4 regions of the Cytobacillus solani genome follow, and region 1 is predicted to be linked to each of the others. Evidence: predicted binding sites of a transcription regulator. Region 1 holds the regulator's gene; each other region holds the start of a gene.

Region 1 (7,679 bases):
CGGATATCCTTCTCAGGCTTAAGTGGAAATTCGTCCCATAGCTCATTTAAAACTCGCTTATTCGATGATAGTTCGGCTTGTTCCTGATCGTAGTATCCGATGGAAACATTTGATCCATAATGAAAATGACCTGAAATAGGTGACAATCTATCAATGATTGTTTTTAATAGAGTAGATTTTCCAACCCCATTTGGTCCCACAAGGGCAATGCTTTCCCCTCTAGTAATCCTGAAGGAAATACTGTTTGAAATCTCTTCTCCATGATAACCAATAGCGATTGAGTCAGCCTTTAATACATCATTTCCCGATTGTCTATCAATTTGGAAGCCAAAAGAGGCAGATTTTTCATCTCCTAGGGGCCTGTCCATTACTTCCATTTTTTCAAGCTGCTTGCGGCGGCTCTGAGCTCTTTTTGTTGTGGAAGCTCGTGCAAGATTTCGTTGAATGAAATCCTGAAGCTTTGCTACTTCCTCCTGCTGTTTTTCATATTCTTTCATTTCACGTTCAAAATTTGCTGCCTTTTGGTCGAGGTAGGCACTGTAATTCCCTGTATATTTACGAATTTGAAGTCTTGATAGTTCGTATACTTGTGAAACCACTTTATCTAAAAAATAACGATCATGTGAGACAATTAATATGGCCCCGTCGTATCCTTGTAAATATTGCTCTAACCACGTTAGAGTATCGATATCTAAATGATTGGTAGGCTCATCCAGGATTAAAATATCGGGTTTTGTTAATAATAGTTTTCCGAGAGCAAGTCTTGTTTTCTGCCCTCCGCTTAATGTTGATACTTTTGTATCGTAGCTAAAGGAATGGAAATTTAAGCCGTGGAGAACTGAACGGATGTCTGACTCGTATTGATAACCGCCTTCTTCTTTAAATTGAACTTGACGTTTATCATATTCGGACAAAATTCGCTCATATTCCTGCTGATTTCCCATAGCTTCGGGATCAGACATACGTTCTTCAAGCCTGCGTAATTCTTTTTCTTGGGTTTGAAAATGCGCAAATACTGTTAACATTTCATTCCAAATGGATTGTTCAGATTCTAAGCCTGTATTTTGAGCTAGGTAACCTATTTTTACATCCTTAGGCTTAATTATTTCTCCGGACTCATAAGACATTTGCCCTGCAATAATTTTTAGTAGAGTAGATTTACCAGCTCCATTACGGCCTACAAGGGCAATTCGATCTCTTGTTTGTACTTCTAGCTTTATATTCGATAAAATAGGATCAGCACCAAAATTTTTCATTAATTGATTTACTTGTAATAAAATCATTTTTTTCACCTCTATATTCTAGAGTTAGTGTAACTCATTCATATATGATGGGCAATAACCGATACATTTTGCGTAAGTGAATGGTTGTACAAATTGCATACAAATGGATAAAAATAGTGTATCATTTTGTAGAGAGGTGTATGTACATGACAGATTTTACTCATTTTAATCAAGAGGGCCGAGCAAAAATGGTTGACGTTAGTGATAAGCCTGAAACTGTCCGAACAGCGATTGCTCACTCAAGTATTATTGTAAATAAAGAAATATATGAAAAAATTACTTCTAATAAAATGAAAAAAGGGGATGTCCTTGCAGTCGCTCAAGTTGCAGGAGTGATGGCATGCAAGAAAACCTGGGAAATCATCCCGATGTGTCACCCTATTCCGCTAACTGGTGTGGATATTTCCTTCTCATGGGTAATGGATCAAGAGGAATATACCCTATTAATTACGGCATCAGCTAAAACAAAAGGAAACACTGGCGTTGAGATGGAAGCGCTCACAGCGGCATCTGTCTGTGCTTTGACCGTTTATGATATGTGTAAAGCGGTTGATAAGGGAATGATCATTGGCAGAACGTATTTAGTTGAAAAAACAGGCGGTAAAAATGGAGACTTTAAAAGAGACACTAAATAATGTAACTTTGGGAGAGTGGATGAATAATGGCGAATGAATCAGTGAAAATTCCGCAAGCAACTGCAAAAAGGCTCCCTTTGTACTATCGATTTCTAAAAAATTTACATTCCTCTGGCAAGCAAAGGGTATCATCAGCTGAGCTAAGTGAGGCAGTAAAGGTGGACTCTGCCACCATTCGCAGGGATTTTTCCTACTTTGGGGCATTGGGGAAAAAGGGATACGGGTATAATGTCAATTATTTGCTTACATTTTTCCGGAAGACATTAGACCAGGATGAACTGACAAAGGTGGCATTAATCGGAGTAGGAAATTTAGGCACTGCTTTTCTGAATTATAACTTTTTGAAAAATAATAATACAAAAATTGAAGTTGCTTTTGATGTAGACGTAAATAAAGTCGGTTCAAAAATTGGGGAAGTTCCCGTTTTTCATATGGATGATTTAGAAAAAGTAATTAAAGAACACAATATTCAAGTGGCGATATTAACCGTTCCTGCACCTGCTGCTCAATCAATCGCTGACCGGATTGTTCAGGGAAGTGTAAATGGAATTTTGAATTTTACACCAGCTAGGCTATCTGTCCCATCGACAATAAGAATTCATCATATTGATTTAGCTGTAGAGCTTCAGTCTCTTATTTATTTCTTAAAGCATTACCCGACAGAAAGTGAAAAAGAAGAATAAAATATTAAAGTAAATGAGCCTCTCAAAATGGAGGCTCATTTATTTTTTAGGCTATTTTTTAATTTGAAATGAAAAGCAACCATGCGCAGACCGCCGCCTAAGTCAAAGGTTGCAATAATAATTAGAAATACAGTGAAAATTCCCCATCCTTGTTCCCTTTGTATGTTTTGAATGGCGATGTATGTAAAGAGGAGACCGAGAATAATATAGATAATGCCTGAAAATAATGGTGACCTTCTCATATAAATCCTCCAATAAAAGATTGTATTTTTTCTATTTTTTCCAGCCAGTTTTCTATTGGCTCCTTATTAAGCTGCAGAATAACAACAAGTGTATTCATTGTCACGTGAGCGAAGATCGGTACAATAATCCGCTTTGTTTTTACATAAAGAAAAGCAAACGTAAATCCCATCGCAGAATATAAAAGCGTATGTTCAATCTCTGCATGTGCTAGGGCAAAAATGACAGAGCTGATTAATGCTGATAAAAAGAAGTTCAATCGTTTATGCAGGGATCCAAAAATGATTTTTCGAAAAACGATTTCTTCTAATATAGGTCCGATGATGGAACTGACGATTATTACGGCCGGGAAGGTTTGGATAAGCATCAGGATGTCCTGTGTATTTTCGGACCCCATTTCAATGCCAACCATGTTTTCGATACTTGCCGCCATTATTTGGGCGAAATAGGCTAGGAAGATCCCTCCAACTGCCCATGCGATAGAAGTTGGAACAGAAGAAGCATCCCGCAATTCCCGGACTGTTTTCATTTCTTTCCGTAATAGCACAAGAGTAATAATGAAGGTAATTGAAAAGCTAATGACAATCCAATAGGGTACAGAAAGTACTTGCATGTCTTTAGGACTTTTGCCAAAAAAAGTACCGGTAAACATGAGAAGTGGAACGCCTATAATCGATGAAAATTGCATGGCTATATATGCAATAAGAATGATCCAGTATTCTTTTTTCAATGTATTGTCTCCTTCTAATAGGTTGGTTGGCCGAGGTGATTATTCACTCGCTTCTCTACCATCTTTCATTTTACTCATAATTAGCTTCTAGTTTCAAATAGAACAGTTCGATAGTCATAACTATTGCAAAATAATACTTCGATTGAAGCAAATTTTGGCTATGAATATTTTTTGTAAAAATTTGAGCTTCACCCTTGCAAATAGTGTTCGTTTTCTTTAATATAATAATTGTGTTAGCACTCGGATGGATAGAGTGCTAATAAAAAATATTACATATAAATTGAGGAGGTTGTTTCACTTGTTAAAGCCACTAGGTGATCGAATTATTATCGAGCTTGTTGAAACTGAAGAAAAAACTGCAAGCGGCATCGTTTTGCCGGACACTGCTAAAGAAAAGCCTCAAGAAGGTAAAGTTGTTGCTGTAGGAACTGGCCGCGTTCTTGAAAATGGTGAGCGTGTAGCCCTTGAAGTTGCTAACGGCGACCGTATCATCTTCTCAAAATATGCTGGAACAGAAGTGAAATACGAAGGCAAAGAATACTTGATTTTACGTGAAAATGATATTCTTGCTATTATCGGTTAATAAACAATACTCAGATAGATTCTAAAAGATAACTTTTCATAATTCTAGAGGAGGTTTTTACAAATGGCAAAAGAGATCAAATTTAGTGAAGATGCTCGCCGTGCGATGCTACGCGGTGTAGATACCCTTGCAGATGCAGTAAAAGTAACTCTTGGACCAAAAGGACGCAACGTGGTTCTTGAGAAAAAATTCGGTTCTCCATTAATCACAAATGATGGAGTAACTATTGCTAAAGAAATTGAATTAGAAGATGCTTTCGAAAACATGGGAGCAAAGCTTGTAGCTGAAGTAGCAAGCAAGACAAACGATGTTGCTGGTGATGGTACAACGACTGCAACAGTACTTGCTCAAGCAATGATTCGTGAAGGTCTTAAAAACGTAACAGCTGGTGCGAACCCAATGGGCATTCGCAAAGGAATTGAAAAAGCAGTTTTAACTGCAGTAGAAGAATTACAAGCAATTTCTAAGCCAATCGAAAGCAAAGAATCCATCGCACAAGTTGCTGCTATTTCTGCTGCTGACGAAGAAGTAGGACAACTAATTGCTGAAGCAATGGAACGTGTTGGCAACGACGGCGTTATTACGATCGAAGAATCTAAAGGCTTCACTACTGAGCTAGATGTAGTAGAAGGTATGCAATTCGACCGTGGATATGCTTCTGCATATATGGTAACAGACACGGAAAAAATGGAAGCTGTCCTAGATAATCCATACATTTTAATTACAGATAAGAAAATTTCAAGCATTCAAGAAGTATTGCCAGTACTTGAGCAAGTTGTTCAACAAGGCAAACCATTATTGTTAGTTGCTGAGGATGTTGAAGGCGAAGCTCTTTCTACATTAGTAGTAAACAAACTACGCGGAACATTCAATGCTGTTGCTGTTAAAGCTCCTGGCTTCGGTGACCGCCGTAAAGCTATGCTTGAAGACATCGCGATTTTAACTGGCGGGGAAGTAATCACTGAGGAATTAGGCCGTGACCTTAAATCTGCTACAATCGCTTCTCTTGGACGCGCTTCTAAAGTTGTCGTTACAAAAGAAAACACAACAATCGTTGAAGGTGCTGGAGACAGTGCACAAATCGCTGGCCGTGTAAACCAAATCCGTGTTCAAATGGATGAAACAACTTCTGAATTTGACCGTGAAAAATTACAAGAGCGCTTAGCTAAATTAGCTGGCGGTGTAGCAGTTGTTAAAGTTGGTGCTGCTACTGAAACAGAATTAAAAGAGCGCAAACTTCGCATCGAAGACGCCCTAAACTCTACGCGCGCAGCTGTAGAAGAAGGAATCGTTTCTGGTGGTGGAGTTGCCCTTCTAAACGTATACAATAAAGTAGCAGCTCTTCAAGCTGAAGGCGACGTTGCTACAGGTATCAACATTGTATTACGTGCAATGGAAGAGCCAGTACGCACAATCGCTCACAATGCAGGCTTAGAAGGATCTGTTGTTGTTGACCGCTTAAAGCGCGAAGCAATCGGCACAGGCTTCAACGCTGCTACAAACGAGTGGGTAAACATGGTTGAAGCTGGAATCGTTGACCCAACTAAGGTTACACGTTCAGCTCTTCAAAACGCAGCATCTGTTGCGGCTATGTTCTTAACAACTGAAGCAGTTGTTGCTGATAAGCCAGAACCAGCTGGTGCAGGCATGGGTATGCCTGACATGGGCGGTATGGGTGGAATGGGCGGCATGATGTAATAAGCCCCTCCAACCATTGATATGACTGGGTTTGTTAGTAAGGTGAGAGTGGTTTGCTAACATTGAGGATATTAATAGAGGCTTCTCTTAAGTTCATTGAACTTTTGGGGGGCTTCTTTTTTCATTTCTTGGGTTACTTGGAGATACATATTTTTCCTGATACTCCCACGGCTAAAGCCGATGGGGTTCTAAGATACTAATACACTGTTACTTACCCTGGTCTTGGTTATATGTTGAAAAGTATCTAGAGACATATAGGTGAAACCGAATCTGAAATAAACCTTTGACCCCCGTATTGCAAATGAGCAATACGGGTATTTTTATATAATTTAATCTTTTTGCAATGTATCTCCTTACAGTTTTATTCGCCTGTAATGCCCTATATTTTATAGTTAAGTCGCAAGGTTGAACTACTTAATATTCCTTGCATTTCTACAAAACAAATCATTTTTTATGGTTTAGCCGGTTATTTCGGTGCGAAACATGAGTTAATACATATATCTATAAAAAAATTATCTAAAAGGGGAATACTATTATGAGCGGCTTTAACGCAGTATTAGCAAGAAATACGGAAAATGCTCCAAACGGTAACGGTCTATATTCACAAACTGTAGCTTTCTCTCATTACAATAATCTTTCAGCTCAATTACCTATCGAACCCAAAACTGGTAAATTGGTAGCTGGTGGTATAAAAGAGCAGGCTGAACAGTGCTTTAAAAATATCAAGGCAATTGTAGAAAGCATTGATCATGTTATGAGCGATATTGTTAGAATCACTGTATTCGTTAAGAATATCAAAGATATTGACGCTGTAGACGAAGTTTATAAAACATACTTCCCAACCTATGTTCCTTCACGAACAACAGTTGCAGTTGCAGCTTTACCTATGGATGCTTTGGTGCAAATTGAAGCACTTGTTTCACACGGTGAAGGTACCATTCCAAACGCACCACAAGCAGGCGATCTCATAAAGCTTACAAATAACACGGAAAATGCACCAACAAGTTCTCTATCTACACAAACCGTGTCTTTCTCTCATTACAATAATCTTTCAGCTCAATTACCTATCGATCCGAAAACTGGTAGATTGGTAGCTGGCGGTGTAAAAGAGCAGGCTGGACAGTGCTTAAAGAATATTAAGGCAATTTTAGAAAGTATCGACGTTCCTTTTGATGATATTGTTAAAATTAATATCTTCCTTAAAGACCTATCGGATATTGATGCGGTAAATGAAGTTTATACAACATTTTTCCCAGACTCGGCTATTGCTAGGGCTGTAGCCTATGTCCCTGCACGGACAACAGTTGCAGCTTCCGCTTTACCTATGGATGCTTTGGTACAAATTGAAGCAGTGGTGTCACACGGAGATGGTACACCTCCACAAGCTGTTGAAGACAGACATGGAATCGTTATATGGGCAAACAACACTGAAGATGCACCAAAGAGTTCACTATCTACACAAACTGTAGCGTTTTCTCATTACAATCACCTTTCAGCTCAATTACCTTTGGACCCAAAAATTGGTGAAATAGTAGCTGGTGGTATAAAAGAGCAGGCTGAACAGTGCTTAAAAAATATCAAGGCAATTATTGAAAGTATCAACCATGATATGGACGATGTGGTTAAAGTAAATATCTTCCTTAAAGATATCGCGGATGTTGATGCTGTAGACGAAGTTTACACAACATTCTTCCCAAGCGGTATTCCTGCACGAAGAACAGTTGGCGTATCAGCTTTACCTCAAGATGCTTTAATCCAAATCGATGCAGTTGTAGCAAACGCTGAGGGAACACCTCCAAAAGCATAACAGGCATTTGTTTGTAAATA
Region 2 (7,679 bases), 2.5 Mb from region 1:
TGGTTAACTTCGACATCTATCTGAGCACCTCAACGCTTTTTTGTTTTGGACTTTTTTATTACATTCTGTCTTATGTATTTCATTAGAAGCAATTCATTACCTTTTCGATTATAAATCATTTTATCAGAAGCCATTCTTATGATGCTAAGCCCTCTCCCACATTCACTCGTTAAATTTTTCTCAAATAATAACTCTGGGCAACTTGCCATCTCTTCTAGTGCTTTTCTAACATTAAAACCCGCACCTGAATCTTTAATTCGAATAACGAGACGATTGCCAGCGGTAACTCTCATACTCAATGTAATTGGTTTCCGCGAATGGGTAGAACATAGGGCATTATTTACCGCTTCATTAATTGCCACTTCCATTAGAAAAGAATCTTTATCACCAAAAATGTGCTGCACATCTGCTTTAATTAAAGAACGAAGCTGACGAAATTCTTCATGTGTACGAAATCTAAGCTGAAGTGTATTCATTCATCCCCCTCCAACTTGTTTTACCAAGACTCCGATGGCGGATGCATCATCTTTTAAATCGGAAATGCTAATCCTTCTTAACTTGTTCATATATCCTTTTAAGTCATTTGCATTTAATGGATTATTCATTTCAAAAATATCCATAAAACCATCAGTCATGAAAAACAGTAATTCTCCCATTTTAATCTCCTCTGTTATCTCATCAAAAACAGGATCACTCAATATTCCCAAATATGGGCCAGGCTGTTTGATAACCTTTAATTTACCATTTGATTGACATTTAATAAATTTATTTATTCCTGCACAGGCATATGTCAATAGACCATCTTCTAAATTAATTCTGAAACAAAGAGCCGCAGCAAAAGTATCTTCTAAAAAATAGCTCATTGACTCTTGGTTAATGGTCTTCAGTACCTCTACTAGCGTACGATTGTGATCAAAGTTTTGACGGAACAAGACTCGTAATACTGAATTTTGGAAAGAAGCAGTTACCCCATGACCCATTATATCGATGATATAACCAGATAAAATCCTTTTTTCAGGGTCCCAGTAATAATCAAAGAAATCGCCTCCAAGATAATTTAACGGCCTGAAAACAGTTTCGATTTCTAGCATTTTTATATTCATTGGTGAAGGGAGCAAGGTTCTTTGCAGCATACCGGTTCTTACGATATCCTTACGCAATTTTTCTTCCTCTGAGATGTCGGACACAACCCCCACGTATTGGTTAATAGTATCTTGCTTATCTCTAACAGCAATGATGCTTAGCTTTTGAAGAAACAAACGACCACTTTTATGCCGATTCCATATCTCTCCTTCCCATCTCCCTTCCGAAGTAATCCTCTTCCATAATTCACGGTAAAAGGCTTGATCATGAAGGTTAGATTTAATAATATTAAGATTTTTCCCTATTAATTCTTGTACAGAATAGCCTGTAATCGTGCAATATGCTTGATTGACATTTAGGATATTTGCATTTATATCTGTAATAACTAGGCCTTCTTTCATTCCTTGGAATACTGAATAAACGACATTTGAGGAAGTAAGCAGTTTATGTAAATCATCATTGTTCCCTCTATGATCCATGTTTTTTTCTATTGCTATTTCCTACACCTTCTTTGTCGATTTTTCCCATTAAATTATTTTATTACTTTTTACCTATTTTTCATATCTTTACAAACAGAGTTCACAATCATTTCAATAAATTATGTATAACAAGTGAAAAAAAGACACTAACGACTGTTAGTGCCTTAAACAAAATAATTATTAAAGTTTTCCAATTATTTTTCTTGGACTACTTCTCCTCTTGCTTTTTCACGTTCTTCATACCATAGCTTTAAGTGAGTGAAGATCGAAAATAGAAGAAAAAAGTTCATCGCCCATACAGATACAAACGGTCCAATGCCACCAAAATCGATTGTTTGGTAGCTTTTTAATAACAAGACTATATAGGCTTCAATGAAAACGAGGATAAATCCCCCAATCCCAGCAGCTGTTATCCGTATCAAACTTTTCCCTCCCTTCATCTAATTATAATTATTATAATCTATTTCCAGCATATACTAAATGATTTAGCTCACTAAATTGTCATTTTTTTTTAATTTTCTCTATTGATTTTTATTTCTCATCATTAAATTAAAATGTTCATAATATGTTCATAACAATTTTACGTATGTGTGAATTTTATCACAAAGATTAATTCGAGATTCATATTTATGGTATTTTTTAGATGTAATCTTTAAATATGTTTTGGAAGGAGCAATCTTTATGTTTATCAAATGGATTAGAGAAAGTCAAATTGCTGCAGGGATATTAACGATTATTCGTTTATATGTTGGCTATTCATGGATAACTGCTGGTTACGGTAAATTGACAGGGGGGTTTGATGCTTCAGGTTTCTTACAAGGGGCAGTTGCTAACGCCACTGGAGATCATCCTGCGGTGCAAGCATGGTGGGCGAGCTTCTTAGAAGGGATTGCAATACCAAATGCTGGTTTATTCAGTTTCCTTGTTTCGTGGGGTGAGCTATTAGTTGGACTTGGACTTATTCTAGGATGTTTAACTACTGCTGCCGCATTCTTTGGAATATTAATGAACTTCTCATTCCTTTTCTCAGGAACTGTCAGCACAAATGCCCAAATGGTTTTGTTAACATTTTTCATCTTAATTGCTGGGTTCAACGCTGGAAAAATCGGTCTCGATCGTTACGTTATCCCATTTATTCGTAAACAATCGAAAGGAAGATTCTCTTCCGGTGAATCTATCGCTTCTTAATAAGAAAAAGGCTGTCGAGACATCTCGACAGCCTTTTTACTTTTATTACATTTGTGCTTATTCGAAATAAGCCCATTTATACTGAACATCACCAAGACCAGAAACAGCCACATCTTTCAAATTGTCAGCTTGTACCCAGTTATTTGTGTAGAAATAGATAGGTGCAACTGGCATATCTTCCATAAATATTTTTTCAGCATCTTTTAATAACTGCTGACGTGCATCATGGTCGCCTTCAGTTGCAGATTTAGCTAATAAATCTTGGAACTCTTTGCTTTCCCACCCTGTATCATTGTTACCACCTGCAGCATCACGATACATTTCGAGGAAGTTGATAGCATCGTTAAAGTCACCTAACCAGCCCATACGAGCAACTTGGTAATCTAACGCATGTACTTTATCTAAATATACAGCCCATTCTTGGTTATCAAGAGTTACTTCAATACCAAGGTTTTTCTTCCACATATCTTGAATTGCTTGAGCAATCTTTTGGTGTGCCTCAGATGTGTTGTATGAAAGCACAATAGCCGGAAGCTCAGAAGGATCTTTGAAGCCAAGCTCTTCTAAACCTTTTTGTAAAAATTCTTTTGCAGCATCAACATCATTATCAGGGAAATGTCCTTTTTCATTTTCAGGGAACATAGATGGCGGTACAATCCCCATTGCCGGCAATTGTGCACCTTGAGTAATATTATCAATTAATTCCTGACGGTTAATTGCATGTGCAAGAGCTTTACGAATATTTACGTTAGCAGTTGGTCCTTCAGTTGTATTGAACTTATAGTTATAAACACCCGCAATTGGTTGAGTAATTAAACGTCCATCATCTTTAAGTGCCTGCATTGCATCAGTTGGAAGGGCACCTGTTGGAGCACCTGCCCAATCAAGCTCACCGTTATCGAACATGGATAATTCCGTGTTTGGATCATTAATCATAATCATTTCAATTGTTTCTAATTTTACTGTGTCTGCATCCCAATATGTGTCATTCTTTTCAAGAAGGATTTTATCACTATGAGACCATTCAGTCATAACGAAAGGTCCGTTAGACGTATAGTTTTCACCTGCATCATTTGCCCACTCAGGGTTAGCTTCAGCAATTTTGCTGTTAACTGGCAGATAAGTATAGAATGCTGTTAACTCTAAAAAGTAAGGAGTTGGATTTGCTAGAGTAACTTCAAGTGTTTTGTCATCCTTTGCAACAACACCTACATCATCAAGTGATCCGCCATTTAAGTTTGCATCTTCCCCACCTTTAAGATAATAAAGCTGGTATGCATACTCGGATTGGTTTTTCGGATCTAATGCCCATTTCCAAGCATATTCAAAGTCTTTTGCAATAACAGGATCGCCATTTGACCATGTAGCATCACGTAAAGTGAAAGTATAAACCGTTTGATCTTCAGAAACATCAATTTTTTCTGCAGCAGCCTCTTCAGGCGCACCATCTTTATTAATTCTAGTCAAACCTTCGAATGTTTGACGAAGTACTGTTCCAGAAGTAGCATCTTTTGCTAATCCAGGATGCAGTGAAGGTGGTTCAGTATTAATGTTTACACGTAAATTTTGTGGTACATCAGGTTTTGCCTCAGCATTTTCATTGCCTTCAGCCTTTTCGCCTCCCGAAGCTGGTTCATTGCTTTTGCCGCCGCTACATGCAGCGAGAAACATACTAAGAACAAGAAGCATACTAAAAAAGAACGATAATCTCTTATTCACAATTTTCCCCCCTATAATTTATCTCAAACGGATGTTACACTTTGCTATCACTTAATACGCGACCATATGCCTTATGTATTTTAATTATTCACTAGTAGTTTAGTCCCGAAGATTACTAGCTTTAAGCACGAATGTAAATAAATAGTCGCAAAGGATTAAGTTTTGTAACAATTTTGTAAAACTCCGTCTGTTAAGATTATTATAAATAGTCGGAAAACTTTATGCAAGTAGTTTTCAATTTTTTGAAACATCTGTCAGTCTCATCTTCTGTTTTTCTGAATAAAAACTGACAGAAATATTATCCATGACCTTTGGATTATATGCACTTGTGAAGCTTATTCTTGCTTTTCTCCTGCTGTATTCCTATTATTTTTGTGATAGAATTTCTTAATTAAATAAAAAAGTAATATGAAGAAGAATGCTAGAATTCCTAATACATATTCGTTTATTTTCCCTGAAAATAATCCCGCTGGAATAAGGGATAAAATGATAAAATAGATAAAATTACCGATAGAAGTAGCTGTAATGAATTCCTTCAATCGAATGGGGCTTAATCCTGCAGTAATATTAATAATGCTCGTCGGAATAAAGGGAATGACTCTTGCTTGAAGAACATATAAAAACCCATGCTTTTCTCCTAAATTTACCAGTTCTGGTTTTAATTTTTTCAATATCCAATCCTGAAAACCGAACCGAATGCCAAGAAAAACGAAAATGCTTGAAATTATGCTCGTTATCCAGCTCCATAAAAAGCCATAATACAAACCATACAAAGCAATATTTAAAGAAATAACTAGGATAAGCGGAATAATGGTAAATGAATTTTGAATGATCATGATAATAAAGGTGATGCCCAGTGTATAATATAAATTTTCACCGAGAAAGGTTGTTATTGTTTCAATTTCGCCAGATTTTAACACGTGGTATAAGTTTGAATGAAACAAGAAATAAATGGCGACGATAAGCACTGTCAATAGAATGATTATTTTATACAAAGATTTTATAACGCCACCCCCAAATAATTCTAAAATGTCTTACTATCATCATATCAAATTTGGATGAAACCGATGTGAAAAAAAGATAAAAAAGCACTTGGTCATCCAAGTACTTTTCTACCTTATTTTTCTTTAGTAAAGGTTAATAAAAAAAAGAATAAAAAGCTTAGTAATAATACAGAGCCGCCAGTGATATATAGGATTGTATTCATCATAGGAGGGAGGAACGCAGGTTTAAATATAAATATAGTCATTCCCCCAGTTAACCCTATTGAACCTACAATAGCTGAGTATACATGAAGCTTTGCTAGCAGTCCTATTTTGGGTGTAAATATTTTATAATAAACGGCCCACGCAAATATTGTTAACCAGCCAACAACTAAAATATGCGCATGAATTGGTCTAAAGGCATAACTGCCTGAACCTGCCATATGTGAACCTAAGAATGCACCAATTAATGCAAACAAAGCTGATAATCTTAGCAATAACAAACTGTAATTATTGTTCATCAAACGATTCTCCCTTAATATAAATTATCACTATCTCCATAATGTTAATTTATATAATGAATATGAACAGATGATGAATGTAACATTACAATTCTTTTTGTTTTCCCTTAACTTTTCGGTAAATAAATAGTAAACGCAGTCCCTCTTTCTTTTTTACTCTCTACTTTTATTTCACCGTGGTGCATCTCAATGATTGAATAAACAATGGCTAAGCCCAGTCCAGTTCCTTCAACAGCACGCGTTCTTGAAGAATCAACCCTATAAAACCGATCATAAATGCGCTTTACCTCTCCTTCATCCATTCCAATACCAGTATCCTTAAATGTAATCACAAAGCACGAATCGCTTTCCGTGAGAGAAATGTCAATCTCTCCATTGTCGACATTATATTTTATTGCATTCGTTAATAAATTTTCCCAGACTGAGTAAAGCAAAGATGGGTCGCCAGAGACATAGGTTTCCGGCAAAGTATAACTCATCATTACTTCTTTCTCACTTAAATTCCATTGGAACTGCCTAATGACGGTTTTGATTTGCTCACTTACATCAAAACGCTTTACATCCATTAAATCCTTTTTACTATCGATGGAGGATAATAATAAAAGCTGCTTTGTCAAATTGGATAAACGAGTTACTTCAGATTCGACTACTTCGAGATAATGCTTCTCCTCATTATCTAATTTCCTTGATTTCAATAGCTTTATATATCCCTTTATATTTGATAAAGGAGATTGAATATCATGTGAAATATTTGAAATAAATTCTTTACGCATTTCATTTACATTTTCAAGCTTGCTTGCCATCTTTTTAAAGCTTGCTGCAAGGGCACCAATTTCATCTTTCTGATGAATAGAAAGCTGAATCCCAAAATCCCCTTCTGCTATTAATTTTGTAGCTTTGTTCAGTTTACTGATTGGATTCACTAGAAATTTTGTACTAATTAATACGAAAATCATGCTAATTAGTATCATACCAGCTACAAGCCAGCCAAACATAAAATGCATTTCGTTAAATAATAGTTTAATATCAGGACGGAGAAAGAGCCCATAGGTTTTATTTTCATATTCTATCGGGACTCCTACTGTATTTTTTAATTCATTTGCAAAAAAACCAGTCACAAAAGTTTTATGTGGGAAATGAATGATCCCATGATAGGTTTTGCCATTTAACACTTTGTTTACAGCATTTTTCGATAGTTCACGTTCTCTGAATTCTGCACCATAAAACTCGTTCATTCCTTGACCATCGGTTAGGTACAACTGATAGCCAATTGATCCAAGATGTTCTAGGTATTCATTCAAATTTATCTGTTCATGTGAATGAAGAAAGCCTGAAATTTCAGCTGCTATTTTTACCATTTTGAGGTCATTTTGCTTTTTTAATTGGTTTTGATAATACATATTAGTAAACAAAAATGAAAGAATTCCACTAAAAAACATAATTAAAATCGTTGTGACAGCAAATTTTGAGTAAAGTGACTTCATTTATGAACCTCAAGAGAATAGCCAATGCCTCTTATCGTTTTTATTGAAAAATCATCGAATGCTTTCGAAAAACGCTCTCTTAAACGTTTAATATGTACATCGACTGTCCTTTCGTCCCCCACATAATCCATTCCCCACACTTGTTCAATCAATTGGCCCCTGCTAAACACTTGATTTGGACGTGATGCTAAATAATACAAAAGTTCAAACTCCTTTAATGGC
Region 3 (7,679 bases), 1.4 Mb from region 1:
AGAAATTTCCATTCCCATCCGGGATAACAATCACACCGAACTTTTTTAGCAGTGAATCTAATTCAGATTGGTCTGGAATTCTTGCCATTCTCCAAGTTTCCCCATCACTATTAAAGGCATCTTTATATTTATTTAGTGTTTCTGGGTCATCTCTCGTGGGATCGAAGCTAATGCTTAAAAATACGATATCCTCTCCAATATGCTTGGATGGCAGTAAATCATTAACCTTTGACATATTCATTTCTAACTGCGGACAAACCGTTGCACAGGATGTATATAGAAACGTAATAAATACATACTTGTCTTTGAACTCAGAGATTGAATATTTCCTTCCATTACTATCCTCAAGAGTCACATCTGGAAACTTTGGCTTATCATCTATTAACTGATTGACTCTCGCTGTTTCTGCGGTAAACGCTTGGAAGCCATCCGTTCCAATATAAAATAATACGATTCCAAATAATATAACAAGGATGGATGCGATTGTATTATTCCGATTTTTGATCATGGAAAACACTTCCCAAATCTTATTTACTGTCTGTTCCTAAAAACTTTTTATTCTTTTTTGAGCAGAAAGAGATAGCCCAAAACATCGAGCTATCTCTTTATTTATCAATTATCTTTCTCCAGTGCTCGTAGCGCTTCCGCTTTTCGTATTGTCTAGCTCCAACGGCTAGCCCCTCGAGGTCATAAGCCACTTAATGAACGAAGGCAAAGTACGCCTTCTTTCATAAGCGTCTTATGCATGTCGGGGCTAAACAAGCCGTTTCCGCTTTTCGTATTACCAAGTTTTAAACGGTGGTGATCCTGGAGGTGCATTTACGATAAAGTCTGTTAATGGAATGACATATGCCATTGCAACAACGATGATCATAAGAATGATCCAAACACCCCAACGTTCAGTCCAATATGGAGTTTTTGCTTCTCCGTCTTCTACTTCAGCAATTGGGAATTCTGTTTCCCCTTTTGGAGCAAAGAACATTAGGTTAAACACTGCATAAACTTGCATGATTGCGGCAATCATTAATAATGTACCGCCAATTGCTAGGAAAATTAAATATGGGTCCCAGCTTAAAGCTGTTGCATTATCAAAATATGTTGTATAAGACGTTCTACGCGGTGAACCAAATAATCCAACCGTATGCATAGCACCGGACATAGTAATCATACCTATTGTCCAAATTACTGTTGTAACAACCCCAAATTGGTTCATTCCTTTAGTCAATACTCGTTTTGATAAATAAGGAACAAGCCAATAACTAATACCGAAGAATGTCATTGCTACTGACATACCTAATGTTAAGTGGAAGTGTCCAACGATCCACATTGAGTTATGAACAACTTGGTCTAATTGGTTCGTAGTTTGAGCGATACCGCCTGCACCTGCAGGGATAAAAGCAAGCATTGCGATAAATGGTGCAAGGAAACGAACATCACTCCATGGCATTTTCTTGTACCAGCCGATTAAACCTTTTCCGCCTTGTTTTCTTGCAGTTTTTTCAAATACAGCAAACATTGCGTAAGCAGTCATTAAAGATGGGAATCCAATCGCTAAACTCATGAATACGTGCATGTATTTAACTGATTCTGAAATACCAGGGTCAACGATTTGATGGTGGAATCCACCAGTAATATTCATAATTACTAAGGCAATAACAACGATACGAGTTAGTAAATCACTCCATCGTTTTCCGCCAATAACTTTTGGTACAATTACATACCAGGCAGAAACTGCTGTTAAATACCAAATATTAACTGCCGTGTGACCAAATGCCCAGAACAATGTACGAGCAACCATTACATTAATCGTATCAACCCAGCCAAGAGACCAAGGGATAATCATGAAAATAACTTCCACTGCAACGAATGCTGTTGCACCAACTAATAATACAAATACTCCTGTTGCAAAGAATGAAAAGATTGGAAGATGCTGACCTTTATGATTTTTTCTCCAATTAGCTACTTGAATGAATCCGCCAAAGCAGGCCATCCATACACCAAGTACAACGAATACTAGACCAAAGTAGAACATTGGGTCAGCAGCCATTGGCGGGTAGAAAGTATACATTACAGAAGCTTTATTCATTAATACTGGTATTACTACTAGAACGACACCTATTATTTTTAACCAAAAGCCAATCCAAACCATTGTTCTAACTTTTGGAAGTAGTCCCCCTAATGTATGAGACATACCAGCATAAAAGTAACCAATTGTAAAAGTAGCTGAAAACACAACGACTAGTAATAATCCGTGTGCTGTTAACACTTGATAGTAGTTAAGCCATGATGGTAATTCCAATAATCCTGCACGGTTTAACCCCTGTAATAATCCTAAAGTTCCGCCGATTAATAGAGCAATAAATGCAACAGATAAATATGATTTCGATATTTTAGCATCCTGAAGATTGACTCCAAGTATTTTATTCGCTTTTTCCTTGAATACGCTTGCATTTCCTGTTTGTGAGATGACTGTTTCCACGCTAGCTTCCCTCCTTTATTTAACAGTAATAGTGGTGCCCATTAATTGGTGACCTGCACCACAATATTCATTACAAAGTACTAAATATTCACCAGCTTTATCAAACTTTTGTGTAATTTTTTGCACATACCCTGGCATAACCATTGCATTAATGTTTGTTCCCGCTACTTGGAATCCATGTACAACATCTTTAGAAGTCAATGTGAAATGTACAGTAGATCCAGCTGGAACTTCAATATCACTAGGAGTAAAGCTGAATACTTGTAATGTCATCACTACTTCATATTCATTTTCGCCAATTTGTTTAATTCCAGGCTGATCAAAAGGTGCCGTTTGATCGACCTTTTGTGGATCTATTCTTTCACCATGACTTGGTGGTCCCATTTCTAAAGCAAATGCTTGATAACCTGCAAAGATCATAAATGCCATGATCATACCGAAACTTAATGTTAACCATATCTTTTCAGAACGATGCATTTTTCTTCCCCCCTAAAATCTAGCCATATACAGACCGTATAATACTAAATACGTAACAAGAATTACTAATCCAACCACAGTGACAGAAACGATTGTCCCTTTATGGGTTTCTTCTTGATTTGAAACCATTTCTGTTTTTGACTTATTTTTTGTTTCCATTGAATTAATCCCCTCCTTGTGTGATATCTGTTCTCATTATAGGTGAAGGGATTGTGACGAATAGTGCATAATATCACATAGCAAATGTGATTTTGAAATTTTGTTCATATATGTGAAAATAATTTCACAAAAATTTCTGTTGACTTTCTTCAGAGAAAGGAAGGACATTCCGTAAATATTTCCATCAATAATTAGTTGATATTTATCCATAATACAAGTACAGGGAAATTTAATACTCTGTAACCGATAGTAAAGGGGTTGAAAGAAATGGCAAGAAGCAGCAACAAGCTATTAGTTCCTGGTATTGAACAATACTTAGATCAAGTTAAGTATGAAATTGCCCAAGAGTTCGGGGTTCATTTAGGGTCTGACACTGTATCAAGGGCAAATGGGTCCGTTGGGGGCGAAATTACAAAAAGGCTGGTCAAACAAGCTCAAGCTCAAATGGCGGGAAACAATAATCCACAAATCTAAATAGAAAAGCGGAAGCGCCTTGCTCACCCCCGACAAGCACAAGACGATCCTCACGGAAAGGTGTTCTTTACCTTTCTGGGAGGATTGGCTTGTGACCTCGAGGGGGTAGGCGCTGGAGCTAGACAACAAAAAGTCCGGTTATACACCGGACTTTTATTAGTCATCTTTTTGATTTTTGTGATGTTGATTTTCTTTTTTGTTACTATGCAGCTTTCGATCGTTATTCTCATCCCTATAATCATGCTTTTTTTCCTGTTTTTTATTCTGACCCGGAGGAATTCTTTTATCCTTGTATTCCCTTCGTTTTTCCTCTTTAGACTGATTTTGTTTCCTCTCCATTATCTTTTCATGGCCTGGAGGGATTTGTGTCCTGTTATTAAACTCTGGATCTTTTCTATAGGAAGGGCCATTCGTTTTGTCATTCTCATGCTGTTTTTCTGGCAATTGCACTTTTGTCTGTTGATCTGGCTGTTTCTTTGATTGATTTTGAGTTAGATTCTTATCATTCGGATTCTCTCGTCTTTTTGAATCATTCTTTAATGGTTTTTCTTCTGAATGTTGTGTAGCTGCTGGTTTCGTATTCAATTGCTTTGTCTTAAATTGACCTGTAGTTAACCCCTCTTCTTTCGCTTGTGCTCTATCTTCATTTGACCCTTCGACAACCTTCAGCTCAAGATTTTCTTTATTAATTGTATTCTTAATTTCATTCATTTCTGCTTCCCAACGCTTACTCTTCTCTAGTTGGTTCTCTTTATAAACTGTAGCTATCACTATTTCCCGATTTGGTTTTATATACCCCTGCACTTTCATCTCTTGAAGTATTTCATTTGCTAAGACATGAATATTTTTCTTTTTCCAATTATGGATCTTATCGATGATTTTTTTCCCCGCATGATTATAAGACACGAATTCAATTACTTGGAAGTTATCATTAATCCCTAATTCAATACTCGGATTAACATCAATTGACATATAGGCATACACTTCATTCGATCCTAGTAATGGAATAAGACTAGCAAAGGTAAGCATTAAGATTAGTGCAACAGAGAAAATAGCTTTCCCTTTAAAGCTTTGGAAAAAGGGGGGAAGAATTGACTTTTTCATTTCATCGATTTCAACCGGAAAAAACTCTATTTCTTGGCCAAGCTGATAATGATTATGATGGTTATGTGCACGAAGAAATTCACCTTCAGGGGTTAACAGTGTTAAAAAACGCTCGTTCATTTCCATTATAATTCCTGTTTTCACGTTTCTAACACCCCTTTAATATAATCCTTTAAATAAACATAATCACCAATTAGTATGAGAGCGATCGCAATGATATATTTACGGTTTCTTTCGATCGTTTTCCGACTAATTGATACCTCCTTCTCAAGTTTTTTGATCGGGAGTCTTTTTTTATCTAATAATATTTGTTTCAGCTCTTCATTTTCAGTTAGCTTTTTTGCCACAATCATGGCGTTTTTCCTAGCATCTGCATGTTTTGGCGATTGCTCAAGCAATTCCTGGAAACTAAGCGCAAACTCACGGAGTAAAGCCGTAAATTGAATGATTTCTTCTCTTCTTAATTCTTCTTCGGTCTTTTTTCTAAATTCATCTATTGATCGTTCATTTTCTACAGTCATTCCAGACTGCTGTTCCTCATCATCAATAAAGCCATACGTTAAATCCACACTTAAATGTTGATATTTTGCCTGTTGCCTAATATAATCAATCACTCGTCTTTTTATTAGCACTTCTGCAAAACTGATTAATGAGCTTCCCTTATCAGAACTATACTTTTGAATCGCTTCATTAAAAGCAATGAGTCCAATGCTAAATTCATCGTCAGATTCATGAATATATCGCTTACATACAGAGGAAACTGTTTTAGCGATAAACGGCTTATAGGAATCAATGATTTCATTTTGTAAGCCCGCATCACCTTGCTGTATTAAATGAATCGCTTCTTCAAGCGTTCTTTTTCGTTTTTTCGCCATGAATAGCATACTTAGCATAGCCTCACCTCTTCATTCAAGACATTATATCATACGATGTCCCAATAGAGTTTATAAGGGTATGCTAAAATGAAAAGGAAAAGTAGACCACATATGGACTGCTCTTCCTTTCATAATATGGTTAACTAATTATTGATTTCCATTGTTTTTCCCATGTTCTTTTTGTGCATTTCCCTTTTGTCTGTCATTTTGCTTGTCATTTCCTGTTTTGGCTTTTTCAAATTTCTTCTCTTCTTTTAAAGCCACTTTATTTTCTTTCATTTCTTGCTTTTTCATTTCTTTCGTATTTTTTGCTTCTTCTTTAATTAATGCTTTTTGAATTTTTGCTTCTTCATGAGCTACTTTCTTTTCCTGCTTTTGTACAGCTTTTTCTTGCTTATTTTGTTTTACTGGAACAACCTCATCTTCCTTTTCCACGGTTGTTACCTCTTCTATTGCATCAACATTTTCTTCTGCTTGAGAATTTTCAGTCAAGCTTTTATCTGCTGTTAAGGATGTACTTGAAGTAGACTCTTCAACTACTTCTTCATCTGTCTTTTTTTCTTTTTCTTTCATTTTTTCTATTTTTGAAGCTAGCTTTGCATAACTTTTTTCAATATTTTTTTGTAAAGCAGCTTTTGCTTTTGGATTTTTCACTTTCTCCATTGCTGCTGTTAAAGCAATAATATTTTGCGATAATAACTCATCCACATCATCTTTTTCAGCGATTACATCCTCTGATACGCCATCTGTCTCTAAGTCCTCTGAAATTGAATCTTCATTTTCTATCTTTTCATCCGTGTTATTTGCATCATCTGCAACAGATTCTTTTTCTTCTCCAATAATTGTTTCTACATTTTCTAAGCTTTCAAATGCATTTTTAATGGCGTCAAGAGCTTCATCTTCCTTACCTTCTTTAAAAAGTGCCTCCGCTTCTGCTAAACGCTCTGCAGCAAAAGTCGCCAATAGCTTTGCTTCCTTTTCTTGATTGAATGTGAATGCTAGTTTTATTTTTTCCAACGCAACTTTAGCAAAATAGAAAAAGCTTCCTGGTAATAAAGAGGGAGTTTCTTCTTCGACTTTCTCCCCGTTAACTTGGTCTTCATTTGCCACATCTGGACTTTCTTTAGGTACACTAAGATTATCTGGCAATTCAACTGTCTCATATTTTTCTGTTTCTGCTGTGTTTTCAGCGGCAGAAGCCAATGATGTTGAAAATGTGAATGTCCCTGCAAGTAACAACACTAATGATGTTTTTCCTAATTTCTGTAATTCATTGTTTGATAAAAATTTCAACTCTTTCACCTCATAAAATGATTTAAGCGGCCGCCTTGTTCATTACAACTGTACGATTTGTTATGAGGTGTTTTTGGGGGTTGATAAATAATTTTTATTAAAGCTAAAAAAGCCTTAACAAAAATAATTGTTAAAGCTTTGCATTAGATAGATGCTTCTTATTTCTGCAGACGCGATGTTTTAATTGATAATATAATCCACCTAATTAAGAATCCAGTAATTAAACCCGGTATTAAAGATAGCATAGGTAAAAATACAGGTCCTATTAAGGTACCAAATAATTTTATGCGCGTGGAGTACATTAGACCTACTGTAACAAAATAGGCGCTAAAAACAAATGGCAGGAAGGATAATTCTTCCTTCTCAGGCATCGCACTTCGGTAAGCATCCCACATCGCAAAAAAGTATAGACAAGGATAAAACATTAGCCATTGAAAATTTATTACTTGGATGGCGTCATCAATTTCTCCTAGAAAGCTGAACATGATAGCAGAATTAAAATTACTGTACATATTAATAACGAATTCAAGCAATACAAAAAGCGTACCTTTTATTATTTGGCCCGTAAGTAGCTGACTGAATCCAGGAAGTGCAATACTCCATAAAACAGCCTCCAGTTTACCTAGTGTTTTCACCCTAAATCACCAACCGCTCCATAATTAGAACACTCTCTTTTAATCGGACTGATTCTAATTTCCCATTTTTGTTATATATCTTATTATTACTTTTATAGCGTAAAAAAACCGCTAATCCATGATTAACGGCAAATTTTTATTTTATTCATTTGACTTTACTTTTCCTCATGATTATTATTTCTA
Region 4 (7,679 bases), 760 kb from region 1:
GTCCGATGAATGATAATACTGTAATAACCAGCAACGGTAACTTCATTACTTTGAAAGGATCTATTCCGTTTTTCTTCATCTTACTGTAAAAAATCGACAGCATAACGATTCCACCAATTGCCGCTTGCATACAAATGGTAAAAATCAACAATGGCCACTCATGCATTATGGAATCCTCCTTATATAGCCGCATCCTTATGCGGATTAATAACGATATTTGGTTTAGTTATAGATGGACTAGGAAGTCCTTTAATTTCTGCATTATTACCATATTTTTTACGTAATTCATCAATCGGGCCAAAATCGATGCATCGCATAATACAAGCTGCAATACAAGCTGGCTTTTCTCCCTTATCACGAAGATCTAAACATGTATCACACTTTGTCATCATCCCAAGCTCTTCATTAAATTGCGGAGCACCATATGGACAGTTCCATTCGCAGTATTTACAACCAACACATTTTTCATGGTCTACTACAACGACCCCATCTTCACTTCTTTTGTGCATAGCACCTGTTGGGCAGCCTTTTACACAGCCAGGTTCGTCACAATGATTACAAGAAATCGAGACATTATACGCTCTAACATTATTAATCCAAGCACCGTCTTTATCCTTCGTAAAATGACCATCTTCAAATGCATATACACGCCTAAAATTTATCCCAACTGAATTATTATTCTTATCCTTACATGCAATTACACATGCATTACAACCATTGCAGCGGCTTTGATCAATATAAAAACCTAGTTGTGCCATTTTTCATCCTCCTCCTTATGCCTTCTCAACTTGTGCTAAATTCGTATGCTGAGGGTTACAATGGAATGGTGACGCATCTAGACCTGTGAGAACGTTAATGACACCTCTTTCGTCAACACCTTTATCATTTGGTGTGTGCCAACCACCTTGTGGCATACAAATAACGCCAGGCATTACTCTACTTGTCACTTTTGCAGGAATAATCGTCGTTCCTCTTTCATTGAATACCTTTATCTTGTCGCCTTCGTTAATTTTTCTTTTCTTAGCGTCAATCGGGTTGATCCATAGTTCTTGTGTTTGTACCTCTTCCATCCACTCGCTCGTTTCCCATGTTGAGTGGCAACGTCTTTTCACATGCCAGCCAAACACTTGTAATGGATATTTGTTAGTTACGCTGCTTTCTGGACCTTCTGCAACTGCCACATGCTTCGGAATAGCAGGAATCGTTTCTTTTTTATCCATATCCCATAGCTGTTTAGAAAATAATTCGATTTTTCCTGATGGTGTTTCAAATGGATTATTTTCAAAATCTTCTATTTGTTCTTTGAAATTGACAATGTGATTGTCTTTATACTTATAAACACCATTTTTCTGCATTTCTTCATAGGACGGGAAGTCTGGATCCTTTGTTTTCGACTCCTCAATCATCCATTTCACCCAATCATCTTGAGTTCTGCCTTCTGTGAATTCTTGTTCTATACCTAACTCTTTTGCAAGCATAGTCATCCATTCATATTCAGTCTTCGAACCATATAAAGGCTCAACAACTTTCTGTGAAAGGAAAATATGCTGCCCAAAGCTCCATGGTGGAACAAAGTCATTTTGCTCAAAGAAAGTACAAGTTGGTAAAATAATATCTGAATACTTTACAGAAGGTGTCATATAAATATCTGATGTGACGATAAACTCACATAAAGATTCATCCTCAAGAATTTTGGTCGTTTCATTAATATCACTATGTTGGTTGACTAAACAATTTCCCGCCATATTGAAAATCATTTTGATGTTTGATGGCAATTTTTGTCCCTCTTCTAGACCTTTAACGCCATCTTCTGCACCCATTTCTGTACCTCGGACAATCGCATCCGTGTATTTGAACACAGGAATTGAAATACCTAATGGATTCTCTGGGATTGGAAAATCTTGATGTTTGATTAGCTTACCGCTAGGAAAGTTTGGTCCTGCCCAACCACCACTGATACCAATATTTCCAGTTAATGCTGCGATCATAGAACCGCCTCGTGACATCTGCTCACCATTCATATGACGATTAATGCCGTTTCCTTGAACCCAAGCCATTGGTTTCGTTGTCGCCACTTCACGTGCAAGTTTGATAATGCGATTCGCAGGAAGCCCTGTAATCTTTGCTGCCCACTCTGGTGTTTTTGGCACTCCATCTGTCTCACCCATTACATAACTACGGTAAGATTCACCAGCTGGAACACCTTCTGGCATATGCTCCTCATCATGACCGACGCAAAACTTATCTAAAAAGTCTTGATCGTGGAGATTTTCTGTAAACATGACATACGCCATTGCAGCTACAAGCGCATTATCTGTTGTCGGCTTAACAGGGAACCAATCATCTGCAAAAGCCACATTTGTATCCGTTTTCCGCGGATCAATTGTATAAATTTTTGCCCCTTTTGCTTTCGCCATTCGAAGGTACATATTAAAATGGCCAATGATTGTTTCAGCAGGGTTCATACCGTGTAAAATGATCAGCTTTGAATCTAATAACGGGCGACAACTGTTACCTGCTGAGCTTGTACCAAACGTATATGGTGTCGCAGCACCGTGCTGTCCTGAGCTATAATTTGAATAGCGTCCTAAAAACCCGCCATCACAACTTAATAATCTTTGAATGACCGTATCACCGCTTCCAACCGTTCCCGTTTGCCCTGTTGCATAAAGGCTAAAGCGAGAAGCTGGACCATATTTTTCTTTAATTCGATTATTTTCCTTAGCAATAATTTTTATTGCTTCTTCCCAAGAAATTTCCTCGAATTTTCCTTCTCCACGTTTTCCAACGCGCTTTAACGGTTTTTTAATCCGATGAGGCGAATAAACATGTTTACGATAACCACGGCCACGTAAACAAGCGCGAATTTGCGGGAACTGTTCATTGTCCGCATTCTCATCTCTTTCGTCATTATCTGTAGAAATACGAACGATTTGTCCGTCTTTTACATGTGCTTTAATTAGGCATTTTCCGCCACAATTCAGCGTACTACAAGTTGGAATAACGACTTCCTCGACATCATTTTTTTCTGACTTTGCAAGCACTTTTGGCACTAAGCTTTTTGATGTCACAGCACTTCCAACTAATAATGGTGCCGTTACTGCTCCTGACCATTTTAAAAATGTTCGCCGCTTCAATGTTTTTTCAGCAATTTGCTCAAAAAAGTTTTTATCCATTTTCAAGAACCTCCTTGAAACTCTTAATGTATTCAAATTCTTCATCAATGAAATCTAATAACAGTGTTGCTATTCCTTTATAAAAAACACTTGTGGAGGAAGAGTGAATATCCTTTGTAAAAGGCTTAACCCATTGCATAAGATGATTTGTAAGTAACCAATATTGATTATATATTCCCTTCGTAAAATCATCCTTTTGTCTTTCCTCAAACGCTTTCTCCGTGTACTGAAGTAAATAAAGCATGAATTCTAATTGAATGGCTATGTGATCTTCTGGTTCTTCATTTTCATTAATAAATCTCAAACCAAACTGGTGTAGCTTGTCTCTTAATTGAAACACAGTCTCTCCAAACATCGTCTGATCCTTTGTCACATAAACAGATTCCCATGGTGGTGCAGGAATTTCACCTTTATCATTAAACACGTTAAAAATACGGAAGAATTCATTTTTTTCCTTTTCAACAACTTCATTTACATTTTCTTCTTTTAACTCAGTAAAAAATGTATTTAAATGAATATTCCCTTCAGCAAGTACGGATAGGTCACTTGTGTGAAGCATGTCTTTCCAACGTTGCAAAGTTTCTATGGATAGTGGTTCTTTAAAACCGACAATGAGAAACTCGTAGACCAATTTTCTCTGAAAACTAACAGTAGATTGATTATTTGCGCACAAACTAGTCATTGAAACTCCTCCTCTCAATAATCAAGATGACAGAAAATTCATAATAAATATTTTCAAATTATGAACCTGGTTTGTGATCTTTTACACAATACTGGTGTAATTATAGGTGAAATTTTTTTAGCTGAACAGTTCAAATCTCAAACAAAATACATAACAATATGTGACTCAAAGTGACTTTTATACATTTTGTATATTCATCGTTAACAATATCTTCACAGGTGTAACAAAACTTTAAATAACTCTCTCTTTATTATTCATTCTTTTCCCTCCATAAAAAAACACCCTTATGCGAATCCCAATAACCATAGTTAATGGGATTCGCATAAGGGTGTTCCTCTTCAAAGTGTATTATTTTATATTTATATATAAGCAAATAAATCAGGTAGTGTACATTTTATCTTTCAAGAAAACGATCACGATTTACAAATCTAACAAACGATTGTCTTAAAGTTTGATCAGGCTTTTCATTCATTATACATTTACTAATTATTTGTGCTAAAGGGCTTTCATTTACAACAGCTTTAACTGAAGCATCAAATAACTGTTTTTCGCTTACTTTACTCCAGTCTAATTCGTATCCATTACGGCCAGCTAATTACCGAATAAATTTTCGCTCCTGAAACATGTTTATACAAGTAGGGGGTGAACAGTTTAGCTGACGGGATCGAGTCCCACGGGGGCGACGTTCTACCCCGACTACCGTAATCATATGACCATATAGAAAAAGGTCAACCAGAAAAATCTGGCTAACCTTATATTACGAACGGGTGCTTTAGCAAAATAACTTATGAACTATTTTGTAACTTTCCTGTTTTTCAATTCAACAATCGGGCATGTTTAATATCCCCTCACCCTTTATGCTTTCGAACAAGGATAGTTTTTGCCTTGCTGAAAGAATTTATAAAAAGTAGTTTTGAGGATTTTTTAATGCACTTGCAATTTTCCTAATTCCTTCTTCAATTCGATGGGCGTCAACATTTGAAACATTCAACTTCAAAATCCGTTCGTGGTAAAAGTCATCTAAATAATTTCTTTCAACTGAATCCAGATATATGCCTTCTTCATGCAAATGATAAACAAATGATTTCAAATTCACACGCTTGGGCAGCCCAATATGACTATGCATTACAATTTCTGATGATGATTCGTACGTAGATAAATGATCTTGTATTGATTGATGCAGAATTTTCGCACGTGTATGATAGATGTTACTGACTTTTGTTTTATTATGTTCAAACATACCATTTTTCAAATAGAGATATAATGCGGCTTGTGAAATCATAGAGCTGTCGATATCTGTTGTCATTTTGTATTTTTGAAAAATGTCAATAATTGAAGGAGGAAGAACCGCCAATCCAATTCTTAACCCAGGAAACATAATTTTTGAAAAACTTTTTAAATAGATGACTTTATCATGGTAATCATCAGCAAAAAGAGGATCGTTCTTCGGATTGTATTCAAAGTCTGCTAAATAATCATCTTCTACAATGTATACATTATACTGGTCTGCTAATTGTAAAATAGCCTCTTTTTCTTTTTTACCGTATGAAGATCCTAAAGGATTATGAAAACGTGGCATTGTATAAAAGAATTTAATATCTTCTTCATGAAATATTTGTTCTAGTCGACCTAAATCAATACCTTTCGCGGTACGTTGAATTCCTATTGCTGGCAGCTGTAAGGTTTTCAGAAGTTCCATATATAAATGATAGCTAGGTTGTTCAACAAGAATGGTTGAACGATTATTTGGAAAGGGCATCATACTTACTAAAGATAGAGCCTGTTGAACACCTGTAGTGATGAAAATCTGTTCGTTATGAGTAAATACTTGGTAAGATTCTAACAGTTTTTTAGCTTCTGCTATGAGTGGTGGCCAACCTTTTGGCGTTCCGTAGCGAAATAATTCTTCCTGATATGTGTCTATTGCTTTATTTATGCAGTGTTGAAAATCTTTATAAGGAAATGCATGCCAAGTAGGAGATGCGCTTGCAAAGTCAATTATGTCAGTGGACAATGGGGTTTTGAAGACGTGATTATCTACAACATAATATCCACTTTTCGGTTGGGCATAAATAATATGTTGCTCCTCCAATTTTTTTAAAGCGGTCAATACCGTGCTTGTACTACAAGAAAATTGTTGTGTTAAATTTCGAATGGATGGTAATTTTGCAGCGGTCGAAAATTTACCAGACTGAATTTGCATCATAAGTGATTGATAGATTGATTCATATTTAAGCATTTTAAACCTCTTTGCACATCTGTATCGGTACAGATGTGTATTTTTTATATCGTAAAGGATATTATTATCCCTTACGATAAATGGTGCCGGCCGGATCAATATAAGGGGGTAATCAAAATAATTGAAAATAGAAATGCATATATCGCAGCAACTATCTATGCAATCATTATCGGATTGTCATTTATGTTTGTTAAAGTGACATTCACGGTTGCAACACCGTTAGATACATTGGCTCATCGGTTTACCATTGCATGGATCGCTGCCACAGTGTTGTTCGTGTTAAAAAAAGAATCGATCAAAGTAACAAAAAAAGATGTACTGCGGATTGCCTTGTTAGCCATCTTATATCCGACATTCTTTTTTGCTTTTCAAGTATTTGGGTTAGTGCATACATCTTCATCGGAAGCTGGTATTATTCAAGCAACAATACCAATTTTTACGTTGATTTTTGCAAGTATCATTTTAAAGGAAACATCTACACGTAGTCAAAAAATAGCGATTGGTTTATCTGTACTCGGTGTGATGTATATTATGTACATGAAAGGGGCAGGGGGCACAAATACAAGTCTACTCGGGACTGGTTTAATATTACTTTCAGCACTTACAGCCTCACTATACAACGTATTTGCCAGAAAGTTAACACAACGGTATTCGTTATTCACTATCACATATATCATGACCTTGTTTGGGTTTATAGCTTTTAATGGACTGGCACTGACAAACCATGTAATGAATGGAACAGTCCATCAATTTATGCAACCTTTTGGACACTGGGATTTTGTTCTTGCCATTTTATATTTAGGTATCCTATCGTCTTTAGGAACGTCCTATCTTTCCAACTATGCTTTATCAAAAATAGACGCATCGAAAATGAGTGTTTTCAGTAATTTTGCTACGCTCATTACCATTTTAGCAGGGGTCATTTTTTTAAAAGAGGAATTTCATTTATACCACATAGCAGGATCAATTATCATTATCATCGGTGTTGTTGGTACAAACTATTTTGGTGCAAGGGGCAAATCAAATGAAAAAATATAGTCTCTTGCTAATCATAAGCTTCATTTGGGGATCTCAATTTTTCTTCATGGAATTAGTAACGAATGATGTAGGTTCCATTTCGTTGTCTGCTTTGAAAGCACTGATCGGTGCAATTTGTTTATCAGTGATTGGCCTGTTCCAATCAAAGAAAAACTACACAACCAATACTAAAAAATATTTTTGGATTGCACTTTTTGAAGTAATCTTGCCGTTTATTTTTATTGCACAAGGCCAAAAGTACGTATCGAGCAGTATTGCATCTATGCTAATCGCAATGGTCCCAGTCTTCACCCTATTACTTTTAACAGTGTTCTTCAGAAAAAAAGCAAGTCAGTTTGAGTTAGTTAGCATAATTCTAGGGTTTCTAGGGATTGTTTTCTTATCATGGTCAACGCATGGAATCCACGACGTATTAGGAAATATATCTGGAAATGCTTTACTCATTCTTGCTGCGATGAGCTTTGCGTTATCATTGATTCTAATGGAGAAATTAGAAGGTGGTTCTCCTGTGGGTCATATGAGAAACGTTTTATGGATTGCAAGT

What was found. Region 1 encodes Rex, which represses fermentation and respiration genes when NADH is low (regulators of the CRP and FNR family bind a similar motif). Its sites were predicted from a motif close to TTGTGAAATATTTCACAA; they were not measured.
Region 2: a site for Rex is predicted at 2,151-2,168, ahead of FI644_RS19390 (DoxX family membrane protein). Genes of this name have one in related genera too.
Region 3: a site for Rex is predicted at 3,228-3,245, ahead of FI644_RS26120 (cytochrome c oxidase subunit 2A). Genes of this name have one in related genera too.
Region 4: a site for Rex is predicted at 3,930-3,947, ahead of FI644_RS03120 (TorD/DmsD family molecular chaperone). Genes of this name have one in related genera too.

What each region holds. Positions count from the first base shown of each region.
Region 1 is NZ_CP041305.1:1,366,298-1,373,976, reverse strand. Features, by position in the region: gene FI644_RS06855 (ABC-F family ATP-binding cassette domain-containing protein) at 1-1,283, opposite strand, end outside; gene moaC (cyclic pyranopterin monophosphate synthase MoaC) at 1,430-1,918, shown strand; gene FI644_RS06845 (redox-sensing transcriptional repressor Rex) at 1,945-2,601, shown strand; gene FI644_RS06840 (YdiK family protein) at 2,637-2,843, opposite strand; gene FI644_RS06835 (CPBP family intramembrane glutamic endopeptidase) at 2,840-3,571, opposite strand; gene groES (co-chaperone GroES) at 3,870-4,154, shown strand; gene groL (chaperonin GroEL) at 4,218-5,852, shown strand; gene FI644_RS06815 (RidA family protein) at 6,388-7,659, shown strand.
Region 2 is NZ_CP041305.1:3,859,016-3,866,694, reverse strand. Features, by position in the region: gene FI644_RS19410 (methyl-accepting chemotaxis protein) at 1-16, opposite strand, end outside; gene FI644_RS19405 (ATP-binding protein) at 30-476, opposite strand; gene FI644_RS19400 (SpoIIE family protein phosphatase) at 477-1,562, opposite strand; gene FI644_RS19395 (hypothetical protein) at 1,757-1,984, opposite strand; gene FI644_RS19390 (DoxX family membrane protein) at 2,244-2,750, shown strand; gene FI644_RS19385 (peptide ABC transporter substrate-binding protein) at 2,808-4,469, opposite strand; gene FI644_RS19380 (TVP38/TMEM64 family protein) at 4,805-5,464, opposite strand; gene FI644_RS19375 (hypothetical protein) at 5,587-5,973, opposite strand; gene FI644_RS19370 (sensor histidine kinase) at 6,081-7,457, opposite strand; gene FI644_RS19365 (response regulator transcription factor) at 7,454-7,679, opposite strand, start outside.
Region 3 is NZ_CP041305.1:5,197,229-5,204,907, forward strand. Features, by position in the region: gene FI644_RS26105 (SCO family protein) at 1-508, opposite strand, end outside; gene FI644_RS26110 (cbb3-type cytochrome c oxidase subunit I) at 782-2,479, opposite strand; gene FI644_RS26115 (cytochrome c oxidase subunit II) at 2,495-2,956, opposite strand; gene FI644_RS26120 (cytochrome c oxidase subunit 2A) at 2,969-3,115, opposite strand; gene FI644_RS26125 (alpha/beta-type small acid-soluble spore protein) at 3,383-3,589, shown strand; gene FI644_RS26130 (anti-sigma factor domain-containing protein) at 3,746-4,837, opposite strand; gene sigI (RNA polymerase sigma factor SigI) at 4,834-5,586, opposite strand; gene FI644_RS26140 (DUF5667 domain-containing protein) at 5,716-6,861, opposite strand; gene FI644_RS26145 (hypothetical protein) at 7,020-7,496, opposite strand; gene FI644_RS00005 (efflux RND transporter permease subunit) at 7,652-7,679, opposite strand, start outside.
Region 4 is NZ_CP041305.1:605,801-613,479, reverse strand. Features, by position in the region: gene FI644_RS03135 (dimethyl sulfoxide reductase anchor subunit family protein) at 1-166, opposite strand, end outside; gene FI644_RS03130 (DMSO/selenate family reductase complex B subunit) at 180-758, opposite strand; gene FI644_RS03125 (DMSO/selenate family reductase complex A subunit) at 774-3,176, opposite strand; gene FI644_RS03120 (TorD/DmsD family molecular chaperone) at 3,169-3,858, opposite strand; gene FI644_RS03115 (aminotransferase-like domain-containing protein) at 4,757-6,097, opposite strand; gene FI644_RS03110 (DMT family transporter) at 6,215-7,135, shown strand; gene FI644_RS03105 (DMT family transporter) at 7,122-7,679, shown strand, end outside.